3 regions of the Pantoea sp. X-Soil-TKNS-1280 genome follow, and region 3 is predicted to be linked to each of the others. Evidence: riboswitches for the same ligand, from Rfam matches in the RefSeq annotation. Region 3 holds a riboswitch; each other region holds the start of a gene.

Region 1 (10,183 bases), 1.8 Mb from region 3:
TCATCGTCGCTAAGATGGAAGTGGAATTTGTTCATCTTCCATGCGGCCATTTGGTCCAGCATCCGCAACACCGCCTGTTTGCTGTGGAAGTTACGTGCCACATCCAGGAAAGCCCCGCGATAGGCAAAACGCGGTGCATCCTGCGCTTCCAGCGTGGCGATAATGGGTTTGCCCTCGGCCGGGACCAGCGAGAGCAACGACATCAGGCCGTAGTATGCGCCAGCCGCATCATAGCCAACGATATCGGTACCACGAGGGGTAATGCGTAGCTGGTAAGCACCCGATACCGCCTCTTCGCCGTGGAACTTGCCTGAGTCAATACGGGTTTTGATGCCGTAGCCTTTCAGATTCGGTTGGATACCCAGCATGGCGAAACGTTGCTCTACTGCCTGAGCCTGGTTGGCTGGCAAAGCATCGAGATGCAACACCACACCCTTACTCAGATCGACATCAGCTGCATGGATGTTGACCGAACGTGGAGTGGGGGTAATTTGTCCACGCAACGTCGTTGCCGGCAGCAATTTGATATCAGCATTTTTGGCGAAACGGCTGTCGGGTTGCATCAGCACGTTTTTATCGTCAGCCACGCGCTTCCATTGATTGCCAAACGGCTGGACGAAGTCAGTTAAATTTTCCGTGTCGGTGCTGCTGATAATTTTTGGCGATGCCCCTTCTGCGGTGACGTACCAGCGCGGCATCACATCGGTGATAAACAGCTGCCAGTATTCATTAACGATGGGGATCTCTACGGTGGTTCCCGCAGCAAAGCCGGTGAATTTATCTGTCGGTTCCAGGCGGGTCAAATCGCCGACGACATGTGTCATTTTAAACTGGTCGTTATCGACGCGCAGGGTCTCATGCACGTTGCTCATGTAAATCGCCCAGTTGTTGCTGGTGATGGCCGGGCCATGGTTGGTTAGCTTGATGGTGGCCCGATTGCAGGAAGCCCAGTCAGCGCCAAGTTGGGCGCAATCTACGCCATGGCTGGCGGCCTGATTGTCGGTTACCTGGTACTGCACACCAAACTGACTGATTTGATCCACGATCGCTTGCTGGTTTTGTGGTACCGATTTACAGGCACCGAGCGCGATAACGCTCAATGCCAGAAGGCTTAATTTCAATTTTTTCATGCTGTTATCCTTATGCGCGGATGAATTCTGGCTCCTGCCAGCTCAGGGTCAAAAAAGGGTAAAGGGCGCGATGACCATAAATTTGATGTCTTTCTCGTCCTGGAAAATATTGCCGTAGCCACCGCTGTAGCTGGGCAGGTTGCTGTGGTTGTCATACTGGGTGTAATGCAGTTTGAACTGAGTACCTTTGGCGCGCGTTTCCTGCAGGGTATAAACCAGGTCGAGACTCCACGCAGATTCCGTCAGGCGTTGTTGCTGGTTGTAGATGGGATTTGTTGAGGGTTTTGCATCCCAGCCATAGGCATAAGATCCACCCGCCTGCCAGCCCGGCAATTGCCAGTGGCCGAGATCGACCATGACTCCGGCAAACAATGCTTTCTCGCCATTGGCGTTCCAGTCTGAACGCGAATCCCACCACACATCCATGCGGCCATTGGAACTGGCATAGGAAGGCGTCATGCGTTGCAGGAAAAAGCCCTGATTGCCTTCGGCTTTGACCCAGGTCCCTTCGAGACGGAAATCAAAAGCGCCCAGTGTGTAGCCCAGCGTCATGGCCTGCAGCCAGGCTAAACCGTCATAGACATGGTTGATATTGCTGGTGCCGCCGCTTTCGCGATCTTTGGCCCCGTAAAATTGATAGCTGGTGCGTAGCGGTGACCCGGCCAGCGGCAGCTGATATGAGGCTTTGGCAAAATACTGATCCATGTAATCTGCCGCCTGACCATATGCGCCTTCCAGGATGAAATCGTTTTTGAAGTCATACTTCGCGCCGAAGGATTGCAGCCACGGAATCCCCGTTTTGCCGTCCGCTTTGCGGAAGTTGTACATGTGCTGATACCACGGGGCTTTGTACTGATCTGCCCACATCCAGGAGAAGGAAAGCGCGCCGGTATCTGCAAAGTCGAAGGTGGTTCCCGCTTCGACGCCGCGATAGGTGCCTGGCAGGAAGCTCCAGTGCGGTGCCAGCAGCGTCTGGCCGGTTGGTTGCAAATAACCAGCACGCAGCCAGTTATCCTGCCATTTGGTTTTCAGTGCAGCCTTGTACAGGCTGGCGCCACTCTTATCACCGGTCCATTTTTCATCCCAGCGTGTGCGGGCATCGCTGAAGCCGATTTCATTGGGGGCGGCGGGGCCACCATGGGTTAATTCCAGCGCACCGAAAGCGGAGAGATCGAGACCAATAAAATTCGCCAGATAGCCGGAAGAGAAGTCCAGGCTGGCATTGGCAGAAGCATGGTGCAGGTTGGCATCATACTGGCCGTACTTGCCATGCTGCGGATCCATCTCTTTACGATCGCGCTGGCGTTGCCAGTAGAAGAGCGAACCGGTAAGAGAGGCGTCATCAACAAAGCCTGCCGCCAGTGCGGGTGTGCAGGGAATCAATGCCGTAACAGTCAGGATGGAAGCAATAGCAGCAGCCAGTGGCGTGCGAAGAGTCCGGTTCATGGTAAATCCTCCGTGATAATTCCTTTGGTGATGATGTTTGGTGAAACTGTTACCTCATGTAACAAGTGGTGTGATGTTATTTTTCGCGACGCGAATTATCAATAGCATTTTTTGCAAATTATGACGTGGCACGCAAAACACAGGATCTCAGGTTTAGACAGGATGGTTGATGTTATCTATATGATATTTAATTAAATTAAGATGTTTCAGGTCAGGGGGAGGATGTTCTTATCGTGAGGAATCCCTGCATGAAACCAGCAGGCGGGCGAGGGTAATGACATTGCGAAACAGGACAGGCTAAAAGGTGACGGGCGAAGTGTATTCTTTACAAAGCAGGGAGTTCATGAATCCAAAGATAAAAATTTTCTTATCGATGATAATTACGGCTTGTTGTACTTTGGTGTAGTTTCTATACCTTGATCTTGATGAGGATTTTGCCTAGGATTTTCGCCGATAGCCAGCACACTTCTGGCTGCTGATCTGAAGGGGGCGTTATGCCACTTAATTTAACCTCAGGAGCTGTAAAATGACTGATGCTTTGAAGAAAAGACAACCTGAAGACAAACGCGTTATTCGTCTCAGTGAAACCTGGGAAGTCGAATATTGGACTAAAACCCTGGATGTTTCTGTCGCACAATTACGAACCGCAGTCGCAAACGTGGGTAAGGATACGCAGAAAGTTAAGCAATATCTCGGTAAGTAGGTGTCCATTCAGCCTGGAAACCCCGCTCTGCGGGGTTTTTTATGCGGATTTTCTGTCCATATGAGGGGCTAATCTGAGGTTTACAGCAATGGCTAAGTCACTTATGATCATGGCTCACATCGCAGAAATTGCTGTGTAATATATTTATATATATCAATGACTCGGGGTGCCCTCCTAAACGGGGCTGAGATAAACCCGCTGACCTGATCTGGATAATGCCAGCGTAGGGAAGTCAGATGCCTGACCGCATTCGCCTTCTTGATCGCCGGTTGGGAGCCTTATGAAACAGCCTGACCTTCTCTCCACAGCGCAACTCGCGCAATCTCTTCAGTTACTCCGTCAGCATATGCCGCTGGTGCATTGCATGACCAATGACGTTGTACAAACCTTTACCGCGAATGTCCTGCTGGCGCTACGCGCTTCACCTGCCATGGTGATCGATGCTGATGAAGCCGCACAGTTCAGTGGTTTCGCCGATGCGTTGCTGATCAATGTTGGTACCCTGACACGCGATCGTCGTGATGCGATGCAGGCAGCCGTCTCCGCAGCCAACCGGGCGGGGACGCCCTGGACGCTCGATCCGGTAGCGGTCGGCGCGTTAACGTTTCGCACCGAATTTTGTCAGCAGCTGCTAAGCCAGCAACCCGCGGCTATTCGTGGCAATGCCTCAGAAATCCTGGCGCTGGCGAATCAGGCGGCAGGCGGGCGTGGTGTGGATAGCCTGCATCAGGCCGACGCGGCAATCAGTGCCGCACAGCAACTGGCGCGTGATTATCACAGCATCGTCGCGGTCACTGGCGAAGTGGATTATGTTACTGACGGTCACAACATCCTGGCAATTCCCGGCGGCAGCCCATTAATGACGCGGGTGGTGGGCACCGGTTGCGCACTATCGGCAGTGGTGGCGGGCTTTGCCAGCCTGCCGGGTGAGCGCCTGCAACATGTGGCTGCCGCCTGTCGCGTGATGTCGCTGGCGGGGGAAAGGGCTGCGCGTCAGGTGCAGGGACCAGGGAGCTTTGTGGCCGCCTTCCTCGATGAACTGTGGACGCTGGAGGTGACGCCATGAAGCGCATCAATGCATTAACCATTGCGGGCACCGATCCGAGCGGTGGCGCGGGAATTCAGGCCGATCTTAAAGCCTTTTCGGCACTCGGCGCTTACGGCACCAGCGTGATCACCGCTCTGGTGGCGCAGAATACCTGTGGCGTGCAATCGGTGTATCGCATCGATCCGGAATTTGTCGGTGCACAACTGGATTCGGTACTCGATGATGTGCGTATTGACAGCGCTAAAATCGGCATGCTGGCGGAAACGGCGGTAGTGGAAATCGTCGCTGCGAAGCTGAAGCGTGCCAGCCTGTCGTTTGTGGTGCTGGATACGGTGATGATTGCCAAAAGCGGCGACGCGTTGTTGTCACCTGATGCCATCGACAGTATCCGTGAACTGCTACTGCCGCAGGTTTCCCTGATTACGCCAAATTTACCGGAAGCGGCGGCGTTGCTTGGACGGAGCATGGCGCAGGATGAAGCCACCATGCTCCAGCAGGGCGATGCGTTGCTCGATCTCGGGTGTGAAGCGGTACTGATGAAGGGAGGACATCTGAGTGATGCGGAAAGCCCGGACTGGCTGATCACTCGCAGCGGACGCCAGCGCTTTACCGCACCTCGCGTCAATACCCGCAACACGCATGGCACCGGCTGTTCGTTGTCAGCGGCGCTGGCGGCACTGCGTCCACGGCATGACAGTTGGTCAGCCACGGTGGCGGAAGCCAAAGCGTGGCTGCAACAGGCGCTGTTGCAGGCGGATTCGCTAGAGGTCGGCAAAGGTATTGGGCCGGTGCACCATTTCCATCGCTGGTGGTAGGGCGTAACGCCGGATTGCCGTTTTTTGCCTGCGCATCTGTCTGAAAAATGGAGTCAGCAATTTGCCAGCCTGGCGGATTTGGGTCCAGGCTGTTGGGGGCGAATCGGCAGGTGTCGGTTCCAATCCAGCCATTTATTCAGGAGTCAGCATGACGGACATCGTTCAGTTATTGGGCAAAGAAGCGGACAGTCTTCTTCAACATCGCTGCATGACCATTCCAGCGGAAAGCCTTTATTTACCGGGCGCGGATTATGTTGATCGCGTAATGACGGACAACAATCGTTCTCCAGTCGTGTTACGTAATATGCAAACCTTGTACAACACTGGCCGACTGGCGGGCACGGGCTATCTGTCGATTCTGCCGGTTGATCAGGGCGTTGAGCACTCGGCGGGGGCTTCGTTTGCTGCCAACCCGCACTACTTCGATCCGAAAAATATCGTGGAGCTGGCGATTGAAGCGGGCTGCAACTGTGTCGCTTCGACCTATGGCGTGCTGGCTTCGGTTGCACGCCGTTACGCACACAAGATTCCCTTTATGGTGAAACTGAACCATAACGAGACGCTGAGCTATCCAACCCAGTACGATCAGACCCTGTACGCCAGCGTGGAGCAGGCGTTCAATATGGGGGCCATCGCGGTCGGTGCCACTATCTATTTCGGCTCTGAGCAGTCTCGGCGACAGATTGAAGAGATTTCTGTTGCGTTTGAACGCGCGCATGAGCTGGGCATGGTGACGGTGCTGTGGGCTTATCTGCGCAATAACGGCTTTAAGAAAGATGGTGTGGATTATCATGCCAGTGCCGATTTAACCGGCCAGGCCAACCATCTTGCGGCGACCATTGGTGCGGATATTGTGAAGCAGAAAATGGCGGAAAATAACGGGGGCTACACCGCTGTCAACTTTGGTCACACCGATGAGCGTGTCTACAGCAAGCTGACCACGGAAAACCCGATTGACCTGGTGCGTTATCAACTGGCGAACTGCTATATGGGGCGCGCCGGGTTGATTAACTCTGGCGGAGCAGCCGCCGGGGCGACCGATGTGGCCGAGTCAGTGCGTACGGCGGTGATTAACAAACGTGCGGGCGGTATGGGGCTGATCCTGGGACGCAAAGCGTTTAAGAAATCGCTGAAAGAGGGCGTGGAACTGATTAACGCGGTGCAGGATGTGTATTTATCCAAAGATGTAACGATTGCATAGTGTGCAGTAGTGCCCCTCCCGTAAACGGGAGAGGGCACTGATTCAAGGCGCTTCAAACCACTCGCTATTCCGTTCCGCAATCGGCGTAATGGTCAGAATCATTTCCTGCAAATGACGACGCATCGCAGACTCGGCAGCCTCAACATCATGCGCTTTCAGCGCCGCATAAATCTCTTCATGCTGCTGAATCAGGCTTTCCGGTGGGGAAACTTCGCTCAGTGTCAGAAACCGGACCCGGTCCATGGTGGCTTTAATGTTCTCCACCGTTTCCCATGCCAGCAGGCAGTTGATGCCTTCCGCAATCAGGCGGTGAAACTCATCATCGAGGGAGAGGAATGACTGGCTGTCATGGCGTTCGGCCGCTAAACGCTGCAGCTGAAGATTATGTTCCAGCGCCATCAGCGCCTCTGGCGCGATTTCCTGCGCCGCACGGCGCACCACGGCGATTTCCACCGCCTCACGGATAAACCGGCCATCAGCGACACGCTGGGCGGAAATCTTGCGTACAAAAGTGCCGCGTTGCGGTAATACCTGTACCAGTCCAGCCTCAGCCAGTTTGATAAAGGCTTCACGCACTGGCTGGCGTGAGACATTAAAGCGCGCTGAAACCTCTTTTTCCGACAGCAGCGAGCCGGGATGGATGGCGCAGGTAACGATATCCCGACGCAGATAGCGGTAAATCTGCTGATTTACGGGTTCGCTGGTGGTTATGGTATAGACAATCGACATGCAGCAATATCCGTATCGAATTATGGAGGTTATAAGGGAGCAGTCTAATCAGCACGCTGCCTCTGCGCTACAAGTTTGTTGCAGCCCGGGTGAGGGCATGCACTGTGGCGCGAGCACCAGCGGCACACAATTGCTGATAGAGTTCGGTGACGCGTGCCACGAAGCCGGCATGATGCAGTAAGTCCTCACCGAATACCGCTTTCAATCCCAGTAAGGCGCGAACACGAGGTGCACCTTCTTCGCTCGACGCCACAATGCGCGCCAGCTCATCTTTCAATGGGTCGCGAATCTCAATCGGCTGGCCGTGTTCATCCACACCGCTGACATAACGCATCCAGCCCGCCACCCCCAGCAACAGAAAATCGCAGCCTGAACCGTTTTGCAAATGCCAGCGCACACTGTCCAGCATGCGCTGCGGTAGCTTTTGCGTGCCATCGGTGGCGATCTGATAGGTGCGATGCTTGATCGCGCGGTTTTCGTAGCGAGCAATCAGCGAATCGGCATAGGCCGCCAGATCCACCCCCTGGGTACGCAAGGTGGGAGCCTGATCCTGCATCATCAACGCGCGGGCGGCGCTGCGATAATGAGGATCGGCCATACAGTCGCTGATATGTTCGTAACCCGCCAGGTAGCCAAGATACGCGAGGAAGGAGTGGCTGCCGTTCAGCATACGCAGCTTCATCTCTTCGAACGGTAGCACATCGCTCACCAGCTCAGCCCCGGCATTCTCCCAGGCGGGACGGCCACTGACAAAATTGTCTTCGATCACCCACTGGAAGAAGGGTTCCGCTTCCACGGCAACCGGATCGCTGCTGCCGAGCCGTGCCGCCAGGGTGGCGAATGCGGCATCAGTCATGGCCGGAACGATGCGATCGACCATGGTCGAAGGGAAGGAGAGGTGGGCTTTAATATAATCGGCCAGTTCGCTGCTGTGACGTTCCGCCAGCTGGACGATCACGTTGCGCGTCACGTGGCCGTTCTCCGGCATGTTATCGCAGGACATCACGCTAAACGGTGCTAAACCCCGTTCGCGGCGACGGATGATCGCAGCCAGAATCAGCCCCGGTAAAGAGCGTGGTGCCTGCGGCTGGGCCAGGTCGTGAACGATATCAGGATGATCCGGGTTGAGGTTGCCGCTGGCAGGCAGGTGGCAGTAGCCTTTTTCGGTGACCGTCATCGACACAATCGCCACATCCGGCTGGCTCATGGCCTCAATCACCGCCTCGATGCCATCCCCCTTGCCATGCAGAGCGGCGGTGATCACCCCAATCACCCGGGTATGCAGACTGTCGTCGGCCATTTCGGTCAGGGTGTAGAGTAAGTCCTGCTGGCGCAGCGCCTCGATTAATGCGCCGCTGTTGAGGTTCACTTCACAGTAACCCCAGTCACTGCCCTGAGCGGCCAGTTTGTCGCTCGCCAGTGCCTGATGGGCGCGGTGAAAAGCACCAAACCCGATGTGGACCATGCGGGTTTTCAGTTTGTTGCGGTCATAGCTCGGACGTTGTACGTCGGCGGGGAGGCGTTCAATCTCTAACATCATCATTCCTTTTCGCAAACGGGGCGGGGAACCGCCCCGTCATGATCAATCTGTTAAGCGGAAACCGGTTTGTTGCTGGTTTTCGGGCTGCGGATGACAAACAGCACCAGCAGCGCACCCAGGCCAGCGACCACGCCGGCCAGCACAAAGGCGCTGTCAAATTTGCCGGTGTGCTGGACGATAAAGCCGGTGACGATAGGACCAATGATGCCAGACAGGCTTCCCACCAGATGGATAAAGCCACTGATGCTACCGACACGGCTTTTGTGCACCACGTCCTGAATAATCGCCCAATAGATCGCGCCAGTGATGTAGAGGAAGAAGATGGAGATCGACATCATGATCACCGCCGAATTGACCTCTTTTATCGTACCCGCCAGCGCGACACAAATTGCGGCTGCCAGCAGTGAGACCACCAGCACAATTTTACGCGACAACAGCAACTTACCGGTGATGTTGAAAATTTTGTCGGAAATCCAGCCACCCAGCGCCAGACCGACGAAACCGACAATCCACGGGATCATGGTGGTGATACTCATGGCTTTGATATCCAGACCATGTGCCTGCACCAGATACGCCGGGAACCAGCTCAGGAAGAAGAACAGAATGTAGTTGTAGCAAAAGAAGGCGAATGCCGTGACCAGGATGATTGGCTGGCGCAGATAGTAACCCATACCGTGCGCGGCCCCGGCCAGATCCTCTTCTTCATTTGACTGTTCAGCTTTCAGTTTCTCCACCAGCGCCCGCTCTGCCGGTGAGACACGTTTGCTTTTCGCCGGGTTATCCGCGGCGATAAAGAACCAGATTGCCATCCACACCAGACCAATCACGCAGATGGCAACGAAGGCCGGACGCCAGCCGAATGACAGCGCCAGATAGCCGATAATCGGACCAGCGACTGCGCCACCGAGCGGGGAACCGGCACTTAATAAGCCCATGGCAGTGGCGGCCTGTTTTTTCGGGAACCAGCCATTGATGGCTTTGTTGGCCGAGGCGCAGATTGGCCCTTCTGCCATGCCGAACAGCACGCGCAGGATCATCATCGACCAGAAGCCGGTGGCAAGCGCGGTCATACCGCAAAACAACGACCACATGCCCACCGCAGTGCCAAGCACAATGGTCGGACCGAATTTATCGGTGGCGAGGCCGCCGATAAAGTTGAACAGGGCATAGCCGAAGAAGAAACTGCCGAAAATCATGCCGAACTGCTCGGCATTGATCATCAAATCTTTTTCCACCAGCGGAACGGTCAGGGACAAGGCAATACGATCGAGGTAGTTGATCATATAAACCAGAAACAACAGCAGTACGAGGGTCCAGCGCAGATTCTTCAACATAGAAACTCCGACATCATCATCTTTATAGTAGTGCTGCCGGCGGGTACGTACCGGCAGGAGGACACCTGGTGTGAAGGTTAACTCAGGCCATATGCAGAATCACTTTGCAGCAGGTGCGAGGGTCTTTTTCGAACAACGTCATCGCGCGTTCAATTTCTGCCAGCGGGAAATAGTGCGTAACCAGTTTCTCTGGCTGAATCTGGCCTTTTTCCATCCACTCAATCACTTGCGGAAAAC
Region 2 (10,183 bases), on a different replicon from region 3:
ACGATAGGCCGCCACACTGGCAGCGGCTCTGGCCCAGCTTTCGTCGCTGAGAACGATGGTCGAAATCGGCGTCTTACCCATGATGGAAGGTAGGACATTGGCATCAATGGCCTGCATCACCACGGTTTTTAGCAAGCCATCAAACGCGCCGGGATGATGGGCAATCACGATCAATTCCGGGTCGTTCATCTGAATGATATTGGCAATGGCAAGGCCGAGCGCATTACCCGCGCGGTGCAGAATGGCAATTGCCGCACTGCTACCTTTCACCGCCAGATTTTCCAGCTCCGCCAGGGTTACGGCATCGAGCGCTTTCTCGCGCATGTTTTCGCGGATGGCCGTTAAGGATGCCAGCGTGTCGAGACAGCCGCGTTTACCGCAGCGACAGGGGTGGCCGCCGGGCTCAATGGTGCAATGGGCAATTTCTCCGGCACCACCGTGAGCACCGCGATGCAGTTGCCCCTGAAAAAAGTGCGCCGAACCGATGCCATCGCTGTGCGAAATCAGAGTGAAGTTGCGAACTTTCTTCGCCAGCCCGAAGATCTTCTCACTCACCGCCAGGGCTTTGGCATCATTTTCCAGCGACACCTCCAGCCCGGTTGTCTGCTTCAGCATCTCCGCCAGCGCGACATTTTTCCAGCCGAGCAGGGCTGACTGCACGCAGACTGCCTGGTGTTCATCGACAAAGCCGGAAAGCGTAACGCCAAGGCCAATCAGTTGATCCGGTGAGATACCCTTGCTCTGTACCAGCGGGGGGATGGCTGCGGCAATGGCCTGGGTGAGTTGTTGCGGGTCGAGACTCAGGGGCAGCACGCTGCTTGCCAGCACGTGCCCATGCATATCGATCAACACCAGGGTGATTTGTTCACCGAGCAACGACGCGCCGAGAAAATAAGCGCTATCGGCGCGCATTTTTAATAACACGGAAGGGCGACCCTGCCCGGTGGCTTCAGGAATACTTTCTTCCAGCAAACCGGCATTGAGCATCTCTTTAATCAGGGTGCTAATGGCCGCTTTACTCATTTTCATCTTCTGCGCAATAGCCGTGCGGCTCATGCCATGTGAGGCAATAAGCAGACGAATGATTTGTTGCTGATGAGCATTGAGCATTAAGAGTCCTGCGATCAAAGCACTGTTTCACCGACAATAATAAGTCACAGGAACAAATACAACGGCATTTAGTTAATTTTCTGAACCTGGATCGAGATATAAGTAAAATATATGAACTAACCTATTGGCTTTTGTTTGGGAGTTGTGCCTTATATGGCCTGGATAATTCACCAATCGTATCTGAGGGCCTTCATGGAAAGCACACTTAAGCGTTTCAGGGTTATTACTCTCGCGGGCTGCATGATGTCGCTATTTGCCAGCGCCTCTGCGTTTGCCAGCCAACTGGTTATTATGCAGAACGAACCGCCACGCAGCATGGATCCGGGTAATCAGACCGCCACCTTTACTGGTACGGTGCTGGACCCGATGTATGAAGGCCTGACGCGGCTGGGTGATGATGGCAAGGCAGTTCCGGCGCTGGCGCTCTCCTGGAGTAGCGATGCCAGCGGGCTGAACTGGACTTTTAAACTGCGCCCCAACGTAAAATTCCATGATGGCACGCCCTTTAACGCCGATGCAGTGGTGGAAAACTTTCAACGCCATCTCGATACCAAACGCGGCCTGGCCGCCAGCGGTAAAATCCGCACCTTTGTTCAGGACGTGAAGAAAAAAGACGATCTGACGGTGGAATTTCAGCTGAAAAAAATAAACCCGGCATTTTTGACGGTACTGGCGTCGGGGCCGGGATTAATGGTCAGCCCCAAAGCGGATAAAGATGGCAGCATCAATAATAAAGCGGATGGCACCGGGCCTTATAAGCTGGTGCAATATAAATCCGGCGAATACGTGCTGGAACAAAAGAACGCGGATTACTGGGGTAAATCATCCGGGCCGGATGAAATAAAATGGACGTGGAGCAGTGAGCCTTCGGTGATGAATATGGCGCTGCAATCCGGCCAGGTCGATATTATTAACCCGGTGCCACCACAATTCGCTGGCATGTTAAAAAACAATCCCAACATCAATCTGAAACAATCGCCGGGTGCGGCGGTGTTCTGGGTTGATCTTAATACGCAAAGTAAAGCGTTGAGCGATGTCCGCGTGCGTCAGGCGCTGAACTTCGCCACCGATCAGCAGGCGCTGAGCAAGGCAGTGATGTTTGGTTATGCCCAGCCCGCCAACTCGGCGCTGGCACCGGTTGATGTGAATTACGATAAAAGCCTGCATGACTATCCCTTTGATCTGCAGAAAGCTAAAGACCTGCTGAAAGCGGCGGGTTATGCCGATGGCTTTGCCATGTCGATTGCGGTGCAGGCACCGGATGCCCGCACTGCGCAGGTGTTGCAGGGCATGTGGAGCAAAATTGGCGTGAAGCTGAATGTGCGTCAGATGGAAAGTGGTGTCTGGACCAAAGCGGCCTTCGCCGATGCAAAAGAGAAAGCCTCGCAGGGCACTGATGCGGTGCTGGCTTCATGGTCATCCGGCCTGTACGGTTCTGACCTGCAACTGCGCCCGCTGTACCACACCAGCAGCTTCGCGCCGGGTGGTGCCAACCTTGGTTTCTTTAGCGATAAGCAAACCGATGATCTGATCGATACTGCCGCCTCCACCATGGATGATGCCAAACGCAAAGCTCTCTACTTCGACGCGCAGAAACGCATCAGCGCGCTGGCACCGCAGGTGCTGCTGTTCTACCAGGATGACCTGTATGCAGCGCGGAAAAATATCAGCGGCGTGACCATGCAGCCGGGTGGTCAGTTAGTGGTGCGGGATGCCGTCAAAAAATAACCCAGGCGAGTTGCTATGAAAGCGTATGTCGCGAAAAAGGTGCTTTCACTGCCGTTGATTATATTCGGGGTGTCCATCATCGTTTTTATCGCCATCCGTGCGCTGCCGGGCGATCCGGCACGCCTGATGGCGGGGCCGGAAGCACCGCAGGAAGCGGTGGATAACATGCGCATCCGTCTGGGTCTTGACCAGCCGCTGCCGCTGCAATATGTGAAGTTTGCAGCGGAAGCGCTGCACGGCAATCTGGGGATGTCTTTGCAGTCGCAACGTCCGGTGATCAGCGAAATCAGTGAACGGCTGCCTTATACCTTATCGCTGGCGGCACTGGCTTACCTGCTGGCGATAGCTATTGGCGTACCCGCCGGGATGACCGGGGCGATTTATCGCCAGCGCATTCCGGATCAGGTGGTGATGGTGCTGACCATTGCCGGAGCGTCGATTGCCAACTTCTGGCTGGCGCTGCTGGCGATGAACTATTTTGCGGTACAGCTCGGCTGGTTACCGCTGCTGGGAGCCGATTCGTGGCGTAATTACATCATGCCCACCGTGACGCTGGCGATTTTGCCGATGGCGATGATCGCCCGCATGACGCGTTCCAGCATGCTGGATGTATTAAGTCAGGACTACATTCGCACTGCCAGGGCTAAGGGGTTGTCGGCGCGCAGCATCCACTGGAAACACGCGTTACGCAACGCCCTGATCCCGATTGTGACCATTGTGGCGCTGAATTTCGGCAGCCTGATTGGCGGTGCGGTGGTGACGGAATCGGTATTCAACTGGCCGGGCATTGGTCGTTTGCTGGTGGATTCGGTGCGCTATCGTGACTACCCGGTGATTCAGGGTATCACCCTGGTGGCCGTCACCGGTGTGGTGCTGATGAATCTGGTGGGGGAAATTCTCATCGGCTTGCTGAATCCAAAAATAAGGTTCGACTGATGAACAGCATCGAAACTTCCCTGGTGTCGCGCCGATCGCGCAGCAGGCAGCTGTTGCGTTTCCTGGCGGCATATCCGTCGATTGCCATTGGCGGTGGATTGGTGCTGCTGGTGGTGCTGGCGGCACTGCTGGCCCCGCTGATTACCCATTGGGACCCGATCGAACAGGATTTACTGAATACCTTACAGGCACCCTCCGCCGCGCACTGGTTTGGCACTGACGATTATGGCCGTGATATCTTCGCGCGCGTGATCTATGGGGCGCGTATCTCGTTATTTGAAGTGTGCCTGAGCGTGGCGATTTCGATGGTGATTGGCATTCCGCTCGGTATCATTTCGGGTCTGGCGGGGCGCAAAATCGACGCGGCGATCATGTGGATGATGGACGTGATTTTTGCCTTTCCGGGTATCGTACTGGCGATTCTGATTGTCAGTGTACTCGGCGAAGGGCTGACCAATATGCTGATCGCCATCTCGTTATTCTCCATCCCGGTTTATGCCCGTCTCAGCCGCAATCTGACGCTGGGGCTGAAAAATATGGAGTACATCGAAGCGGCGCATATGCTGGGGGTGCGTTATCCGCGCATTATCACCCACTATATTTTGCGCAACGCGATCGGTCCGCTGATTGTGCAATCAACCCTGACGGCTGGTGCGGTGGTGTTATCGGCTGCCAGCCTGTCATTCCTCGGGCTGGGGGTGCAGCCCCCGATGCCGGAGTGGGGCACTATGATGAGCGATGGACGCAACTTCCTCGGACTCAACATTTACGTCTCCCTTTTCCCTGGCCTGGCCATTCTGATTACCGTACTTGGCTTTAACGTGCTGGGTGACGGCTTACGCGATGTGATGGATAAGCGTTTATGAATACACAGCAACCTGCGGTGATCTGTTTCGATTTAGGTGGTTCATTTATCAAATTGGGGATGGCGACGGGCAACGGGGAATTGGCTCTGCTCGGGCAGGAAAACATGCCAACCACGTCCTGGCCTGAGTTCACGCGGTTAATCCGAACGATGATCGACCAGCATCAGCAGCATTTTAGCGCCAGCAGCCCGGTAGCGATTTCCACCGCCGGGATTGTGGCACCAGATAGCGGTGAGACCTTTGCCAGCAATATTCCGGCCTTCCATCAGCGCAACCTGGCACGAGAACTGGCTGACGAACTACAACGTGAAGTGATCGTCCATAACGATGCGGACTGCTTTACTTATGCCGAAGCGCTGGTCGGGGCGGGACGGGGCCACAGGGTGGTGTTTGGCGCGATCCTCGGTTCTGGCGTCGGCGGCGGCCTGGTGGCGAATGGCCGCATTATCATCGGACAAAATGGGTTAACCGGCGAATGGGGGCATGGCCCGATTACACTGACGGAAGTTGAGATTGACGGTGAATGGCGACGGCTGCCGCGCCAGCGCTGTCCGTGTGGACAACGAGGCTGCCTCGATAGCTACGGTGGTGCGCGTGGCATGGAAAATCTGCATCGCACTTTGCATAACGAATCCGCCAGCAGCCTCGACATTATTGCGCGCTGGCAACGTCAGGAGGCACTGGCCGGACAAACCATCAGCGCCTGGCTACAGTTGGTCAGCCAGCCGCTGGCGTACTGCATCAATCTCACCGGGGCTTCAGTGGTGGTGGTGGGGGGCGGCCTGGCTTCGGTGTCACCACTGATCGCGGTGCTGGATGCGGCGGTGCAAGGTTATGTGTTACGACGCAGTGCTCAGCCATTAGTGGTGCCGGGAGCCTTTGCCCATCATGGCGGCATGCTCGGAGCGGCGTTGCTGGCTGGAGAAGCGGTGTCTAAAGATATCTCTTTGCATCCTGAAGCTGGCTCAGCACCGCGGTGATCGCAACACCATTTGTTAACTGTGCCGCTACGCCAGCTTCTGTTGCAGAAACGCCATAAACACCCGGTTGACCTCGCTGCGCTGGCGATGCTGCGGATAGAGCGCATTCAGGCTGAGCGAGGAGGGGTGCCAGTCATCCAGCACGGTGATCAGGTCACCACTGGCGAGGGCGGGGGCAACGATAAATTCCGGTAGCAGGATCAACCCCAGCCCGGCAATTGCTGCATCGCGCAGCATTTCACCGTTATTGCTGACCATCGGTCCCTGCACGTTAATCACCTCACGTTTTTCCCCCTGAAAGAGCTCCCAGCCGGTCTGGCTTTCGCGACCGTAGCGCAGGCAGGCATGATCAAGCAAATCTTCGGGGTGACGCGGGGCATCGGCCCCTTGCAGGTAGCTGGGGCTGGCGCAGATCACCCGGCGGAACTCCCCCAGTTTTTTGGCGATCAGCGTTGAGTCGGGCAATGTGCCGATACGAATCGCCATATCGAAGCCTTCGCCAATCATATCGACATAACGGTCCGCCAGTTCGACCTGGAATTGCAGCGCCGGATGCAGGCTAAGAAATTCCGCGATAAACGGCGACAGATGGCTGATGCCGAACGACATCGGCACGCTGAGACGAAAACTGCCCTGTAAAACCTGGCGGCGTCCTGACACGGCAAGCTCTGCTTCCTGCACATCATCAAGAATGCGCTGTGCATGGCGGGCAAACAGTTGGCCGTTATCCGTCACTGATAACTTACGCGTGTTGCGATTGAGCAGGCGTGCGCCGAGCGTTTCTTCCAGCGCGGCGATGCGGCGGCTGACATATTGTTTGGAAAGCAGCAGCTGTTCTGCGGCGGCGGTAAAGTTGCCGGCTTTAATCACGGCGACATAAATGCGGAGGTCGTCTATCTGCATATTGTCCACTTATTGGTGACGGTCATTGTCAATGCAACACATTGTTGGGCGATTCAGTTTACGTATACTGAGTCACATCAGGAAGCAATATTGTCTTCCGCCAACAAATTTGAGGAGCAGATCATGATTGAACAAAGACTGTCAGCCCAGCGCGGCCTCGGTGACCACGGCTGGTTGAACTCACGCCACACGTTTTCTTTTGCCAACTACTGGGATCCGAAACAAACCGGTTTCTCCGATTTGCTGGTGATTAACGATGACCGTGTTGCGCCGGGACGGGGTTTTGGTGCCCACCCGCACAGCAACATGGAAATCATCTCCTATGTGCTGGAAGGTGCGCTGGAGCATAAAGATTCCATGGGCACCGGTTCGGTGATTGTCCCCGGTGATGTGCAGCTGATGAGTGCCGGTAGCGGCGTAACGCACAGCGAGTTTAACCACTCGAAAGCGGACAACGTCCACTTCCTGCAAATCTGGATCGTTCCGGCAGAACGCGGCACGCAGCCAGGTTACCAGCAGGTATCGGTGGCGGAAAACGACAAACGTGGTCAGCTGCGTCTGATTGTTTCCCCGCAGGGTGATGAAGGTTCACTGAGCGTGCGTCAGGACATCCGTATCTATGCCGGATTGTTTACCGGTGCAGAACAGCAGACCTTTACGCTGGATGCCGATCGCTACGCCTACATCCATGTGGCACGCGGCAGCATTGAGGTGAACGGTGTGGTGTTCAACGAAGGTGACGGTGCGCGTGTGCGTAACGAAACCGCGCTGCAATTCGCCAACGGTAAAGACGCGGAAGTGCTGTTGTTTGACCTGCGTCCGCTGGAAGTGAATCACCCACAGCGTTAAGCAGAGAAGGGGAGGCCTGAGTGCCTCCCTTTAGTGGTAGCAGCAAACCCATTACCATCCCCGCGACTTCCTGCCCTTTCACGGGCGTAAGACACACCACAAAATAATCACGCCAAATACGCACACCAGGATGGCGGAAATCACTGAATCAGCACACATAATTTTCCTGCCAGACGTTGTTTCTATTAATCCAGATCTTGAGAGCATACCAGGCAATCGTGGAGAAAAGCGCATGATGCTGAAACAGGAGATTTTGAAAGGTTAGGCTTTGTTGCGGTGCTGATGCTTGACGAAGTCAGACGACTACAATACAAATAGACGCGTCGGGGGAGTCTCGCCAGAGAGACTGAGAGGCTAAAAGCGCATTGCGCGGCTTAGCGACCCTTTGAACCTGACCCAGTTGATACTGGCGTAGGAAGACTGACAACCTGCATCGCAGGCTGTCTGGCAGCGGGGCGTTTTCGTGCAACGTATGCTATTTCCCTTCTCCTGTATCCGGGTCTCAGTGCAATGACTGAGAGGCCGATATGCAATTTCCTGTTTCTTTTCCAGAATGTCCGTTATGAGTCGCTGGTCGGTGATTGGCGGCGGTGTGACGGGCCTGTGCGTGGCTACCCTGTTAGCGGAACGCGGTGAGCAGATCGAAGTGATTGTCGATGCAAGCCGTACTCCGGCATCCTGGTTCGCGGGCGGTATGCTTGCGCCCTGGTGTGAAGCCGAAAGTGCGCCGCGTGCGGTGATTGATCTTGGTCAGCATGCCGCCGCGTGGTGGCAGCAACGGGTCAGCAGCGTCGAACATCAGGGTACGCTGGTGGTGGCACCCATGCGTGATAGCCAGGAGCTGAACCGTTTTGCCCGCATGACGGAACAGCATCAATGGGTGGACCCGGCCGCAGTGGAACCGGCACTGGCCGGTCGTTTCGCGCGGGGTTTATTTTTCTCCCAGGAAGCCCATCTTGATCCGCGTCTGGCGCTGGCTGAGATGCGTGAAAAATTACAGCAGCGTGGGGTGACGTTTCACAGCGGCAAAGCCTCCGGGCAAGTGATTGATTGCCGAGGCATCCACGCTGCCTCTGAGCTGCCGCGTCTGCGCGCGGTACGCGGTGAAATGCTGATTTTGCACAGCGATGAGGTGCAGTTCTCACGCCCGATTCGTCTGCTGCATCCGCGTTTTCCCTGCTATCTGGTGCCCCGCCGTGGCGGCCATTTTATGCTCGGTGCCACTATGGTGGAGAGCCATGATGCCAGCGCCATCAGCGCACGTGCCATGATGGAACTCCTCAGTGCGGCTTATACCCTTCATCCGGCGTTAGCCGAAGCCCGCATTATCGAAAACGCCAGCGGTCTGCGCCCGGCGTATCCGGCCAACCTGCCGGAAATCCACTATCAAAATGACACTTTTTATCTGAACGGCATGTATCGCCATGGTTTCCTGCTGGCACCGCTGATGGCGGAACAGCTGATGCAGCGTCTGTCTGAGGAACATCGTTATGAAAATTCAGCTTAATGGTCGCCAGGTGCTGACTGCCGCCAGCACCCTGAGCGAGTTGCTACGTGAGCAGCACATTGATGCTGCCTGCGTCGCCACGGCGTTTAACGGCATGTTTGTGCCCAGAACACAGTACGACAGCCAGCTGCTGGAAGAAGGATGTCAGCTGGAAGTGTTATCACCGATGCAGGGAGGCTAAATCATGTTTTACGACTTTGAACCACAATCACGTTTTTTACTGGGCACGGCAGGTTATCCCTCCCCGGCGATTCTGCAACAGGCGATTGTCGCCTCGGGCAGTGAAATCATCACCGTCAGCCTGCGGCGTGAAGGCGTCGCCGGTGCGGCATTTCGTGAATTGCTGGCGCAGCTGGATAGGCGCGTGCTGCCGAATACCGCCGGTTGCCATACGGTGCAGGAGGCGGTGACCACCGCGCATATGGCGCGGGAATTATTTAACACGCCGTGGATCAAGCTGGAGGTGATCGGCCATGCCGATACGCTGCAACCGGATCCTTTTGCGCTGGTAGAAGCGGCGCGCATTCTGTGCGCCGAGGGTTTCCAGGTCTTCCCCTATACCACGGAAGACCTGATTGTCGGCGAAAAACTGCTGGAAGCAGGCTGCGAAGTGCTGATGCCGTGGGGCGCGCCTATCGGTTCCGGTCAGGGGCTGCGCAATATTGATGGTTTGCGGGCGATGCGTGCCTGGTTTACCGACATCCCGCTGATTATTGACGCGGGCATTGGTGCACCATCACAGGCAGCGCAGGCGATGGAGCTGGGTTTTGATGCCGTTTTGCTGAATACCGCGGTGGCAAAAGCGGGCGATCCGGTGCTGATGGCGACGGCGTTCCGCCAGGCCATTGAGGCCGGGAAAGCGGCGCGCGACGGCGGGTTGATGGAAAAACGCGATATGGCGGTGCCTTCGACCCCGGTTTTTGGTCTGGCGAATCTTTGCTGAGGAGAGTCCCTATGGATCGCTATCAACGTCAGACGATGTTGCCGGAGATTGGTGAGCAGGGTCAGCAGCGACTGGCCGGGGCGCGGGTGCTGGTGGTGGGAGCAGGTGGATTGGGTTCGACGCTGCTGCCGCTGCTGGTGGGCGCGGGCGTGGGTTTTATCCGCTTGTATGACGACGATACGGTGGCGCTGCATAATCTGCATCGGCAGACGTTGTTTGATATGCAGGATGTGCAGCAATCGAAAGTCGCCAGCGCCCAGCGTGCGCTGCTGCGGCGAAATCCACAGGTGCAGGTGGAACCGGTGCCGCAGCCGCTGACGGCCAGCAATGTGCAGCAGGCACTTAGCAACATCGATCTGGT
Region 3 (10,183 bases):
GTGATCCTCGCAATCCTTAATTCGTAGCTGAATGGTGCGTACACCCGCTTCCAGTAAACGGGCAATCCACTCAACACTGTCCACGACCGGATAAAGCCCTAAACGCGGGGCGGTACTGGGAAATGGGGTGGTCATACTTTTTCCTCTTTCAAAGCATCGGCAGCATGATACAGCTCGCCGCCACGGCTACGGAAGGCGTCTGACATCTGTGCCATGCCCACTTCAATCGGCTGGGTTTCAGCCTGCTGACGGGCGGCAAAGTCGCGCACTTCCTGGGTGATTTTCATCGAACAGAATTTTGGACCACACATGGAACAGAAGTGTGCCACTTTACCCGACTCCTGCGGCAGCGTTTCATCGTGGTAGGCGCGGGCGGTGTGAGGATCCAGTGCCAGGTTGAACTGATCTTCCCAGCGAAACTCGAAACGTGCTTTGGACATGGCGTTATCGCGAATTTGCGCGCCAGGATGGCCTTTGGCCAGATCGGCCGCATGGGCGGCGATCTTATAAGTAATCAGCCCTTGTTTTACATCTTCTTTATTCGGTAATCCCAGATGCTCTTTCGGGGTCACGTAGCACAACATCGCGCAGCCGAACCAGCCAATCATCGCGGCACCAATACCAGAGGTGAAATGGTCATAACCGGGGGCGATATCGGTGGTCAGTGGGCCGAGCGTGTAGAACGGGGCTTCGTGGCAATGTTCCAGCTGCTCGGTCATATTGCGGCGAATCATCTGCATCGGCACGTGGCCCGGGCCTTCGATCATCACCTGCACGTCATATTCCCAGGCGATTTTCGTCAGCTCGCCCAGGGTGTGTAGCTCAGCAAATTGCGCTTCATCGTTGGCATCCTGAATCGAACCCGGGCGCAGGCCATCGCCGAGCGACAGCGCAACATCGTAGGCGGCACAGATCTCACAAATCTCGCGGAAGTGCAGATACAGGAAACTCTCCTGGTGATGCGACAGACACCACTTCGCCATAATCGAACCGCCGCGTGACACAATACCGGTCAGGCGTTTTGCCGTCATCGGGACATAACGCAGCAGCACGCCAGCGTGGATGGTGAAGTAGTCTACGCCCTGTTCAGCCTGTTCCAGCAACGTATCGCGGAAAATTTCCCAGTTCAGATCCTCCGCCACGCCGTTCACTTTCTCCAGCGCCTGATAAATCGGTACAGTGCCAATCGGCACCGGGCTGTTGCGCAGAATCCATTCACGCGTTTCATGGATATAGCGGCCGGTGGAAAGGTCCATCACGGTATCGGCACCCCAGCGGGTTGACCACACCAGCTTCTCCACCTCCTCTTCAATTGAGGAGCTGACGGCCGAGTTACCGATATTGGCATTCACCTTCACCAGAAAGTTACGGCCAATGATCATCGGTTCGGATTCGGGATGATTGATATTGGAGGGAATGATGGCTCGCCCGGCGGCAACTTCCTGACGCACAAACTCGGCGGTGATATTGGCAGGCAGATGCGCACCAAAACTGTGCCCCGGATGTTGTTGCAGCAGCACTTCACCACGGATGCGCTCGCGCCCCATGTTTTCGCGCAACGCGATAAACTCCATTTCCGGGGTAATCATGCCCTGGCGTGCATAGTGCAGCTGAGTAACGCAACGACCTGCTTTGGCACGGCGCGGTTGGGGTAAATGTTCAAAACGCAGATGATCCAGCCCTTCATCCGCCAGCCGTTGCTGGGTATAGCTGGAACTGAGTTGGTTGATGGTTTCACTGTCGCCACGCTCAGCAATCCAGCCCGCACGAAGTTTTGCCAGTCCCTGGTGTACATCAATGGTTGCAGACGGGTCGCCATAGGCTCCGGCGGTGTCATACACCGGCACCGGTTCATTCGGTTCGTACTGCGGGTTTTCTTTGCTGCCGCCGGTCAGCGTGGGACTGAGCTGGATCTCACGCATCGGCACGCGAATGTCTTCACGGCTGCCGGTAAGCCAGATGCGCGTTGAATTGGGAAAGGCGGTACCTTGCAGAGAATCGATAAATTCCTGCGCCTGGGCGCGTTGTTCACGACGAGAAGTTTTTGCAACAGACATAGCAATTTTCCTGTAAATGATGGAAGTTGCTTGTCCGGAGTCCGGAAGGAGTAACAGAAACGATGCACGCATCGTACTGATGATGTTTACTCTTGTTCCCTTCGCAGGTACTAACCTGATCAGGTTCCGCGGATCCCGAATTAACGGTCTCAGCCCTATGGGCACTCCGACAAGATGGTGTTTTGCGCTCAAACCACAAAACAAAAAGCCCCTGTAGCATAGAAGGGCTTTTTGCGAATAACAAGTTTTTTACAAATGGGCGATTTAAGCCGGGCGGGCGACAGGACTCTCATTCGCCACCCGTGGGTGCGCCAGCTGATTATCCCACGCCAGACGCACCAGCTTGTCTTCCAGCGTAAAACGCGACTCCAGCACTTCGCCCACTTCAGATAACGCCTGCTGGAAGGTGGTGCAGTTGTCATCGGTGATGGCTTGTTGCAGATGGCCATCATACAACTGCATCATCCGTTCGGTATTGGCTTCCAGCGACGGGTAAAGCTGCGCAGCAGCAATCATCGGGCTATCGCCCTGCATCTCGCTGATAATATGTTCATACACGCTGAAATGACCGGCGGAGAGATAATCCACCAGATTGTGGCAAAAGGCATCCAGCGCCTGCTCATCCAGTGCGCTCAGCGCATCCTTCTTCGGCGTCATGCCAACCAACTGATAATAGGTCACCAGTAACTGACGACGCGCGTGTAGCCATGAATCGACTAATTCGTTGCCGCTGCCTACACGCTCGGTCAGGTCATCTAACTGAGTAAGCATACGAGGCTCCATGTGGGTTATAGTTGTTCATTCTGCGAATAGACGCTAAGGATGACGATTTAAATGCAACGTGAGATCTCAAGCGTAGACGCTGGCTGGTGGATTGTCAGCCATGAACAAAAACTTTGGCTGCCGCAGGGGGAGTTGCCGCATGGCACGGCGCAACAATTTGGCCTGGCAGGCAGCAGCGGTATGGTGATTGGCGAATGGCAGGGCGAAAATGTCTGGCTGGTGCGTGAATCACGACCCGACAACATGGGGTCAGTACGCCAGCTGATTGATGAGGACGTTGGCCTGTTCCAGCTTGCCGGGCGCGGCGTACAACTGGCGGAGTTCTATCGTTCCCACCGCTGGTGCGGCTATTGCGGCCACGAGATGCATTTAAGCAAACGTGAATTCGCCTGCCTGTGCGGCCATTGTCGCGAGCGCTATTACCCGCAAATCGCTCCCTGCATCATTGTCGCCATCCGCCGTGGTGATGAGATTTTGCTGGCAAACCATGCGAAGCATCGCAACAACGTTTATACCGTGCTGGCCGGATTTGTCGAAGTGGGCGAAACCCTCGAACAGGCGGTGGCGCGTGAAGTGATGGAAGAAAGTAATGTACGGGTGAAAAACGTGCGTTATGTGACCTCACAACCGTGGCCGTTCCCCCATTCGCTGATGATGGCGTATATGGCGGAATATGACGGCGGTGATTTGCAACATGACGGCAAAGAGCTGCTGGATGCGGGCTGGTTCCGCTACGATGCCCTGCCATTATTACCCCCGCCCGGCACCGTTGCGCGACGTTTGATTGAAGATACCGTTGCCCAGTGTCGCGCCAGCGCGATGTGAAAATGCTACACTGGCGCCCTGCAAGTGAGAGAGCCAATTATGAGTGAACTGAAGAACGATCGTTATCTGCGTGCCCTGTTACGTCAGCCGGTGGATATCACCCCGGTATGGATGATGCGACAAGCCGGGCGTTATCTGCCGGAATATAAAGCCACTCGTGCCGAGGCCGGTGATTTTATGTCGCTGTGTAAAAATGCTGAGCTGGCGTGCGAAGTCACGTTGCAACCGCTGCGTCGTTACGCGCTGGATGCGGCCATCCTCTTCAGCGATATCCTCACCATCCCCGATGCGATGGGGCTGGGCCTGTATTTTGAAACCGGTGAAGGCCCGCGTTTCTCTCACCCCATCACCTGCCGGGCGGATGTCGATAAACTGCCGGTGCCCGACCCGGAGCAGGAGCTGGGCTACGTGATGAATGCCGTGCGCACCATCCGCCGCAACCTGAAAGGTGAAGTGCCGCTGATCGGCTTTTCCGGCAGCCCGTGGACGCTGGCGACCTATATGGTCGAAGGCGGTAGCAGCAAGGCGTTCACCAAAATCAAAAAGATGATGTACGCCGAGCCGCAGACGCTGCATATGTTGCTGGATAAACTGGCAGACAGCGTGATCCTCTATCTGAACGCGCAGATCAAAGCGGGTGCCCAGTCGATCATGGTATTCGACACCTGGGGTGGCGTGCTGACCGGCCGTGACTACCGTGAATTTTCGCTTTACTACATGCACAAGATTGTCGATAGCGTGCTGCATGAAAACGAAGGTCGCCGCGTGCCAATCACCCTGTTCACTAAAGGTGGCGGGCAGTGGCTGGAAGCGATGGCAGAAACCGGTTGCGATGCGCTGGGGCTGGACTGGACCACGGATATTGCGGATGCGCGTCGTCGCGTTGGTCATAAAGTGGCGTTGCAAGGCAATATGGATCCGTCCATGCTGTATGCGCCTCCGGCCCGTATTGAGCAGGAAGTAGCGGGCATTCTTGAAGGATTTGGTGCCGGGGAAGGCCACGTCTTCAACCTGGGACACGGTATCCATCAGGATGTGCCGCCGGAGCACGCCGGTGCCTTTGTTGAGGCGGTGCATCGTCTGTCCCGTCCTTACCATCAGGGTTAACCATGGATTTAGCGGCGCTACGCAGGGAACAGCAACAGCGTGCGGCTGATGTGGTGCGGCAGGACGATTTTGAGGTGCTGCCGCCCCGCTGGATTGCCGGTGCCGATGTGGGCTTTGAACAGGGCGGTGCGGTCACACGCGCCGCGCTGGTGATTCTGGAGTACCCCTCGTTACAGCTGGTGGAGCATCAGATTGCCCGCATCAGTACCACCATGCCGTATATCCCCGGTTTTCTCTCCTTTCGCGAAGTGCCCGCCCTGCTGGCGGCCTGGCAGCAACTCACTCATCAGCCCGATCTGTTATTTGTCGATGGTCACGGTATCTCGCATCCGCGTCGCCTCGGCGTTGCCGCGCATTTCGGCTTGCTGGTGGATGTGCCCACCATCGGCGTGGCGAAGCGGCGTTTATGCGGGCATGTTGAGGCGCTGGAAGAGGCTCCAGGCAGCCGTCAGCCATTGATGGATAAGGATGAGCAGATCGGCTGGGTGTGGCGTAGCAAGGCGCGCTGCAATCCGCTGTTTATTTCCACCGGCCATCGCGTCAGCACCGATAGCGCCCTGCAATGGGTGGAAAACTGTACCGCGGGCTATCGTTTACCTGAGCCGACGCGCTGGGCGGATGCGGTTGCTTCCGGTCGTCCGGCCTTTCTGCGCAGGCAAAATGCGCGTTGACGCTGTTTGCGCGCGGCTTTTGCGGTACACTGCCGCCAGCTAAATTATTGAGAGCAAGTTTGATGTTACAGAACCCCGTCCATTTACGTCTGGCGAAGCTGGAAAGCTGGCAGCACGTCACCTTTATGGCCTGTCTGTGTGAACGCATGTTCCCCAACTACTGGGCCTTCTGTCAGCAGACCGAATTCGCAGATCCGCAGCTTTATCGCCGCATGCTCGATCTCGTCTGGGAAAGCCTGACGGTCAAAGACGCCAAAATCAATTTCGACAGCCAGCTGGAGAAACTGGAAGCGGCAATCCCTAATGGTGATGATTTCGACATCTACGGTGTGCATCCGGCGATTGATGCCTGTGTGGCATTGAGCGAAGTCCTGCATGCGCAGCTGAGTGGGGAAACCCTTGAGCATGCCATTGAGGTCAGCCGGACGTCGATCACTACCGTGGCGATTCTCGAAATGACCCAGGCTGGACGCGAAATGAGCGATGAAGAGCTGCGCGAAAACCAGGCAATTATTGACGAATGGGATCTGCAGTGGGAGATTTTTCGCCTGCTGGCAGAGTGCGAAGAGCGCGACCTTGAACTCATTAAAGGGTTACGTTCTGACCTGCGCGAAGCGGGAATCAGTAACATCGGTATAATTTTTCAGCAATAAGGCGAGAAAACGTGACTTCAGGCCCGAATTAGCGCGCCTGGAGGCTTCACATCAGCCCCCTGTCTGGTCTACATTTGGGGGGCTGAAAATTGTGGCTATCGGTGCGTGCAGGCTGAAGAGTGCCAGAATATGGCTTTTCCCTCGCACTCGTTGCTTAGCAAGCGATAAATACACTTTAAGGATAACTTATGAACAAGACTCAACTGATTGATGTGATCGCGGAAAAAGCAGACCTGTCAAAAACCCAGGCTAAAACTGCACTGGAATCTACTCTGGCTGCGATCACTGAGTCTCTGAAAGATGGTGATGCTGTACAACTGGTTGGTTTTGGTACTTTTAAAGTGAACCACCGCGCTGAGCGTACCGGTCGCAACCCGCAGACTGGCAAAGAGATCAAAATCGCTGCGGCAAACGTACCGGCGTTCGTCTCTGGTAAAGCGCTGAAAGACGCTGTTAAATAAGTTTCCGCGACGCGGTATAGCTTTAAAAGAGGGGCGGCATCGCCCCTTTTTGTTGCCGGAGCCTGCCATGCTGAACCTTTTACATCAGCGCGTCTGCGCTCTGTTATGTGGTGCCCTCCTGGTAGGGTGCAGCTCCACCCCTGATCTTCCTGCCTTTACTGCCAGCGGCTACCTTGCCGACCGTGGCGTAGTGCGTATCTGGCGCAAAAACAGCGACCATCAGTCAATTCATATGCGTACCGTCTTCATCCCCTTTGATGGTGATGCGATGGAGACCACCGATTACAGCTGGCTGAACAACAATCTCACCAACGTGGAACGACAGGTCACGGGCAAACAACCGGATACCGTCACGTTGCGTTTCGATCAGCAAGGCAATCTCAATTTTATGCAGCGGCAACTGGCCGGGCGACGTGAAGCCGTCAGCAGCGACAGCGTGGAACTGTACCGCTTCGATGCACAGCGGATGCTACAGCAGAGCAATGCGTTGCTGGATGGACGTGTGTTGCTGAGCCAGGGGCACTGGCTGGGCGGGATTCAGGTACGAACCTGCGAAGGTAAAGTCATTAATGCGCCTTTCGATAGCAGCATGGTGGCAGCCCTGACCCAGCAACAGCAGCGCGATCCCTCGGTGTCATTGATGGTGGCATGGCTGGAAGCGCCGGAAGGGGTACAGTTGCTTCATATCACCCCAACGGATGAATGCAGCTGGCAACCAAAAGAGAGCGATTTCTGACGGGAATGAAGAAGGGGCACTGAGTGCCCCTTGTGATTATTTGCGGTTGATGGCGCGATAGCCGATATCGTAGCGACAGAAACTGCCATCCCACGAGATAGGCTTAGCCAGCGCATAAGCACGCTGCTGCGCGGCAGCGACATCTTCACCCAGCGCGGTGACACACAGTACGCGTCCGCCATTGGTGACCACCAGATCATCTTTGAGGGTGGTACCTGCGTGGAACACCTTACCATCTGCAACTTCTTCCAGCGGCAGACCATGAATCTGGTCACCGGTGTTGTAGTCACCCGGATAACCGCCAGCCGCCAGCACCACACCCAGCGATGGACGTGGATCCCATTGTGAGGTCTGCTGATCCAGTTTACCGTCACAGGCCGCCAGGCACAGCGCCACCAGATCAGATTGCAAACGCAGCATGATCGGCTGGGTTTCCGGATCGCCAAAGCGGCAGTTGAATTCGATCACTTTCGGCTGACCAGCTTTGTCGATCATCAGCCCGGCATACAGGAAGCCGGTGTAAGTGTTGCCTTCGGCTTTCATGCCGTTCACGGTTGGCCAGATGATCTGATCCATCACGCGCTGGTGGATCTCATCAGTCACCACCGGAGCCGGTGAGTAAGCGCCCATACCGCCGGTATTCGGGCCAGTATCGCCATCACCCACACGTTTATGGTCCTGGCTGGTGGCCATGGGCAGTACGTTGTCGCCATCCACCATCACGATAAAGCTGGCTTCTTCACCATCCAGGAACTCTTCGATCACGATACGATGGCCTGCGTCGCCGAAAGCGTTGCCTGCCAACATATCCTGCACGGCATCTTCGGCTTCTTTCAGCGTCATCGCCACGATGACGCCTTTACCGGCAGCGAGACCGTCTGCTTTGATCACGATCGGTGCGCCTTTCTCGCGCAGGTACGCCAACGCAGGCTCAACCTCGGTAAAGTTCTGATACTCAGCGGTTGGAATCTGCTGGCGGGCAAGGAAATCTTTGGTGAAGGCTTTGGAACCTTCCAGCTGCGCTGCCGCCTGCGTTGGGCCAAAAATTTTCAGACCGGCCGCGCGGAACGCATCCACCACCCCAATCACCAGCGGGGCTTCCGGGCCGACGATGGTCAGGTCGATGTTTTCCTGCTGGGCAAACGCCAGCAGCGCAGGGACATCAGTGGCACTGATCGCCACATTCTGCAATGCGGGTTCCAGCGCGGTGCCAGCATTGCCCGGTGCCACAAATACGGTCTCTGCCAGCGGAGACTGCGCAGCCTTCCACGCCAGGGCGTGTTCACGTCCGCCGTTACCAATCACTAAAATTTTCATCTGTAACGCTCCAAACGATTAATGGCGGAAATGACGCATGTCGGTAAAGATCATGGCGATGCCGTGCTCATCGGCGGCGGCAATCACTTCATCATCGCGAATCGAACCGCCCGGCTGGATTACGCAGGTGACGCCGACGGCAGCAGCAGCATCAATACCATCGCGGAACGGGAAGAAGGCGTCAGAGGCCATCGCCGATCCTTTCACTTCCAGACCTTCATCACCGGCTTTGATCCCGGCGATTTTTGCCGAGTAGACGCGGCTCATCTGACCCGCGCCTATCCCGATGGTCATGTTGTCACGCGCATAGACGATGGCGTTGGATTTAACGAACTTCGCCACTTTCCAGCAGAACAGCGCATCACGCAGTTCCTGTTCGGTTGGCTGACGTTTGCTTACTACACGCAGCTGGCTGGCGTCGACCATGCCGAGATCGCGATCCTGCACCAGTAAACCGCCGTTAACGCGTTTGAAATCCAGCCCGGCAACGCGGCTCTGCCACTGACCACACACCAGCACGCGAACGTTCTGTTTGCTGGCGGTCACTTTCAGCGCGGCTTCGGTGGCTGAGGGGGCAATGATCACTTCGACAAACTGGCGGCTGATGATGGCCTGAGCCGTCGCTTCGTCCAGCTCACGGTTGAAGGCAATGATGCCGCCAAACGCAGAAGTCGGATCGGTTTTATAAGCACGCTCGTAGGCATCCAGAATGGAATCGCCTACAGCCACACCACAGGGGTTGGCATGTTTCACAATCACGCAGGCAGCTTCGCTGAACTCTTTCACACATTCCAGCGCGGCATCAGTATCGGCGATGTTGTTATAGGAGAGTGCTTTACCCTGTACCTGCTGTGCCGTCGCCACTGAGGCTTCCGCGACGTTTTCTTCTATATAGAAAGCGGCGTCCTGATGGCTGTTCTCGCCATAACGCATATCCTGTTTCTTAATGAAGTTAAGGTTCAGGGTACGTGGGAAGCGGCCTGCTGGCTCTTTGCTCTCGCCATGATAAGCCGGTACCAGGCTACCGAAGTAGTTGGCAATCATGCTGTCGTAGGCGGCGGTGTGTTCGAAGGCTTTGATCGCCAGATCGAAACGGGTTGCCAGCGTCAGGGAGTTCTCATTGGCATCCAGCTCCGCAATGATGGCGCTGTAGTCGCTGCTCTTCACCACAATGGCGACGTCTTTGTGGTTCTTCGCGGCAGAGCGCACCATGGTCGGGCCGCCGATATCGATGTTTTCCACTGCATCTTCCAGCGTACAACCCGGTTTTGCGACCGTCTGGGCAAAGGGGTAGAGGTTAACGACCACCATGTCGATGGGGTTGATGGCGTGCTGCGCCATGATGGCATCATCCTGGCCGCGACGACCGAGAATGCCGCCATGCACTTTCGGGTGCAGCGTTTTGACGCGTCCATCCATCATTTCCGGAAAACCGGTGTAGTCAGACACTTCAGTGACCGGCAGGCCCGCATCTGCCATCAGGCGAGCAGTACCACCTGTGGAGAGCAGCTCAACACCACGGCTGGAGAGTGCCTGAGCAAATTCGAGGATACCGGCTTTGTCTGAGACACTC

What was found. A riboswitch is a leader RNA that binds a small molecule or an ion and turns the genes downstream of it on or off. The one in region 3 is predicted to bind thiamine pyrophosphate.
Region 1: it holds a riboswitch for thiamine pyrophosphate, as region 3 does, so the genes downstream of both, thiM (hydroxyethylthiazole kinase) here and thiC (phosphomethylpyrimidine synthase ThiC) in region 3, are expected to answer to the same signal.
Region 2: it holds a riboswitch for thiamine pyrophosphate, as region 3 does, so the genes downstream of both, AC6I8X_RS22230 (FAD-dependent oxidoreductase) here and thiC (phosphomethylpyrimidine synthase ThiC) in region 3, are expected to answer to the same signal.

What each region holds. Positions count from the first base shown of each region.
Region 1 is NZ_AP035962.1:2,833,826-2,844,008, reverse strand. It holds gene AC6I8X_RS13175 (beta-N-acetylhexosaminidase) at 1-1,130, opposite strand, end outside; gene chiP (chitoporin ChiP) at 1,179-2,576, opposite strand; gene AC6I8X_RS13165 (DUF3606 domain-containing protein) at 3,103-3,279, shown strand; TPP riboswitch at 3,432-3,526, shown strand; gene thiM (hydroxyethylthiazole kinase) at 3,560-4,345, shown strand; gene thiD (bifunctional hydroxymethylpyrimidine kinase/phosphomethylpyrimidine kinase) at 4,342-5,142, shown strand; gene fbaB (class I fructose-bisphosphate aldolase) at 5,291-6,343, shown strand; gene AC6I8X_RS13145 (GntR family transcriptional regulator) at 6,386-7,072, opposite strand; gene AC6I8X_RS13140 (mannitol dehydrogenase family protein) at 7,140-8,609, opposite strand; gene AC6I8X_RS13135 (MFS transporter) at 8,663-9,946, opposite strand; gene AC6I8X_RS13130 (Zn-dependent oxidoreductase) at 10,029-10,183, opposite strand, start outside.
Region 2 is NZ_AP035963.1:488,301-498,483, reverse strand. It holds gene AC6I8X_RS22265 (ROK family protein) at 1-1,110, opposite strand, end outside; gene AC6I8X_RS22260 (ABC transporter substrate-binding protein) at 1,303-2,838, shown strand; gene AC6I8X_RS22255 (ABC transporter permease) at 2,854-3,774, shown strand; gene AC6I8X_RS22250 (ABC transporter permease) at 3,774-4,640, shown strand; gene AC6I8X_RS22245 (ROK family protein) at 4,637-5,620, shown strand; gene AC6I8X_RS22240 (LysR family transcriptional regulator) at 5,648-6,523, opposite strand; gene AC6I8X_RS22235 (pirin family protein) at 6,647-7,372, shown strand; TPP riboswitch at 7,688-7,807, shown strand; gene AC6I8X_RS22230 (FAD-dependent oxidoreductase) at 7,935-8,879, shown strand; gene thiS (sulfur carrier protein ThiS) at 8,863-9,060, shown strand; gene AC6I8X_RS22220 (thiazole synthase) at 9,064-9,822, shown strand; gene AC6I8X_RS22215 (HesA/MoeB/ThiF family protein) at 9,834-10,183, shown strand, end outside.
Region 3 is NZ_AP035962.1:288,132-298,314, forward strand. It holds gene thiE (thiamine phosphate synthase) at 1-135, opposite strand, end outside; gene thiC (phosphomethylpyrimidine synthase ThiC) at 132-2,057, opposite strand; TPP riboswitch at 2,137-2,236, opposite strand; gene rsd (sigma D regulator) at 2,322-2,828, opposite strand; gene nudC (NAD(+) diphosphatase) at 2,892-3,665, shown strand; gene hemE (uroporphyrinogen decarboxylase) at 3,705-4,772, shown strand; gene nfi (deoxyribonuclease V) at 4,775-5,443, shown strand; gene AC6I8X_RS01345 (YjaG family protein) at 5,506-6,096, shown strand; gene hupA (nucleoid-associated protein HU-alpha) at 6,285-6,557, shown strand; gene AC6I8X_RS01355 (DUF1481 domain-containing protein) at 6,625-7,293, shown strand; gene purD (phosphoribosylamine--glycine ligase) at 7,330-8,610, opposite strand; gene purH (bifunctional phosphoribosylaminoimidazolecarboxamide formyltransferase/IMP cyclohydrolase) at 8,629-10,183, opposite strand, start outside.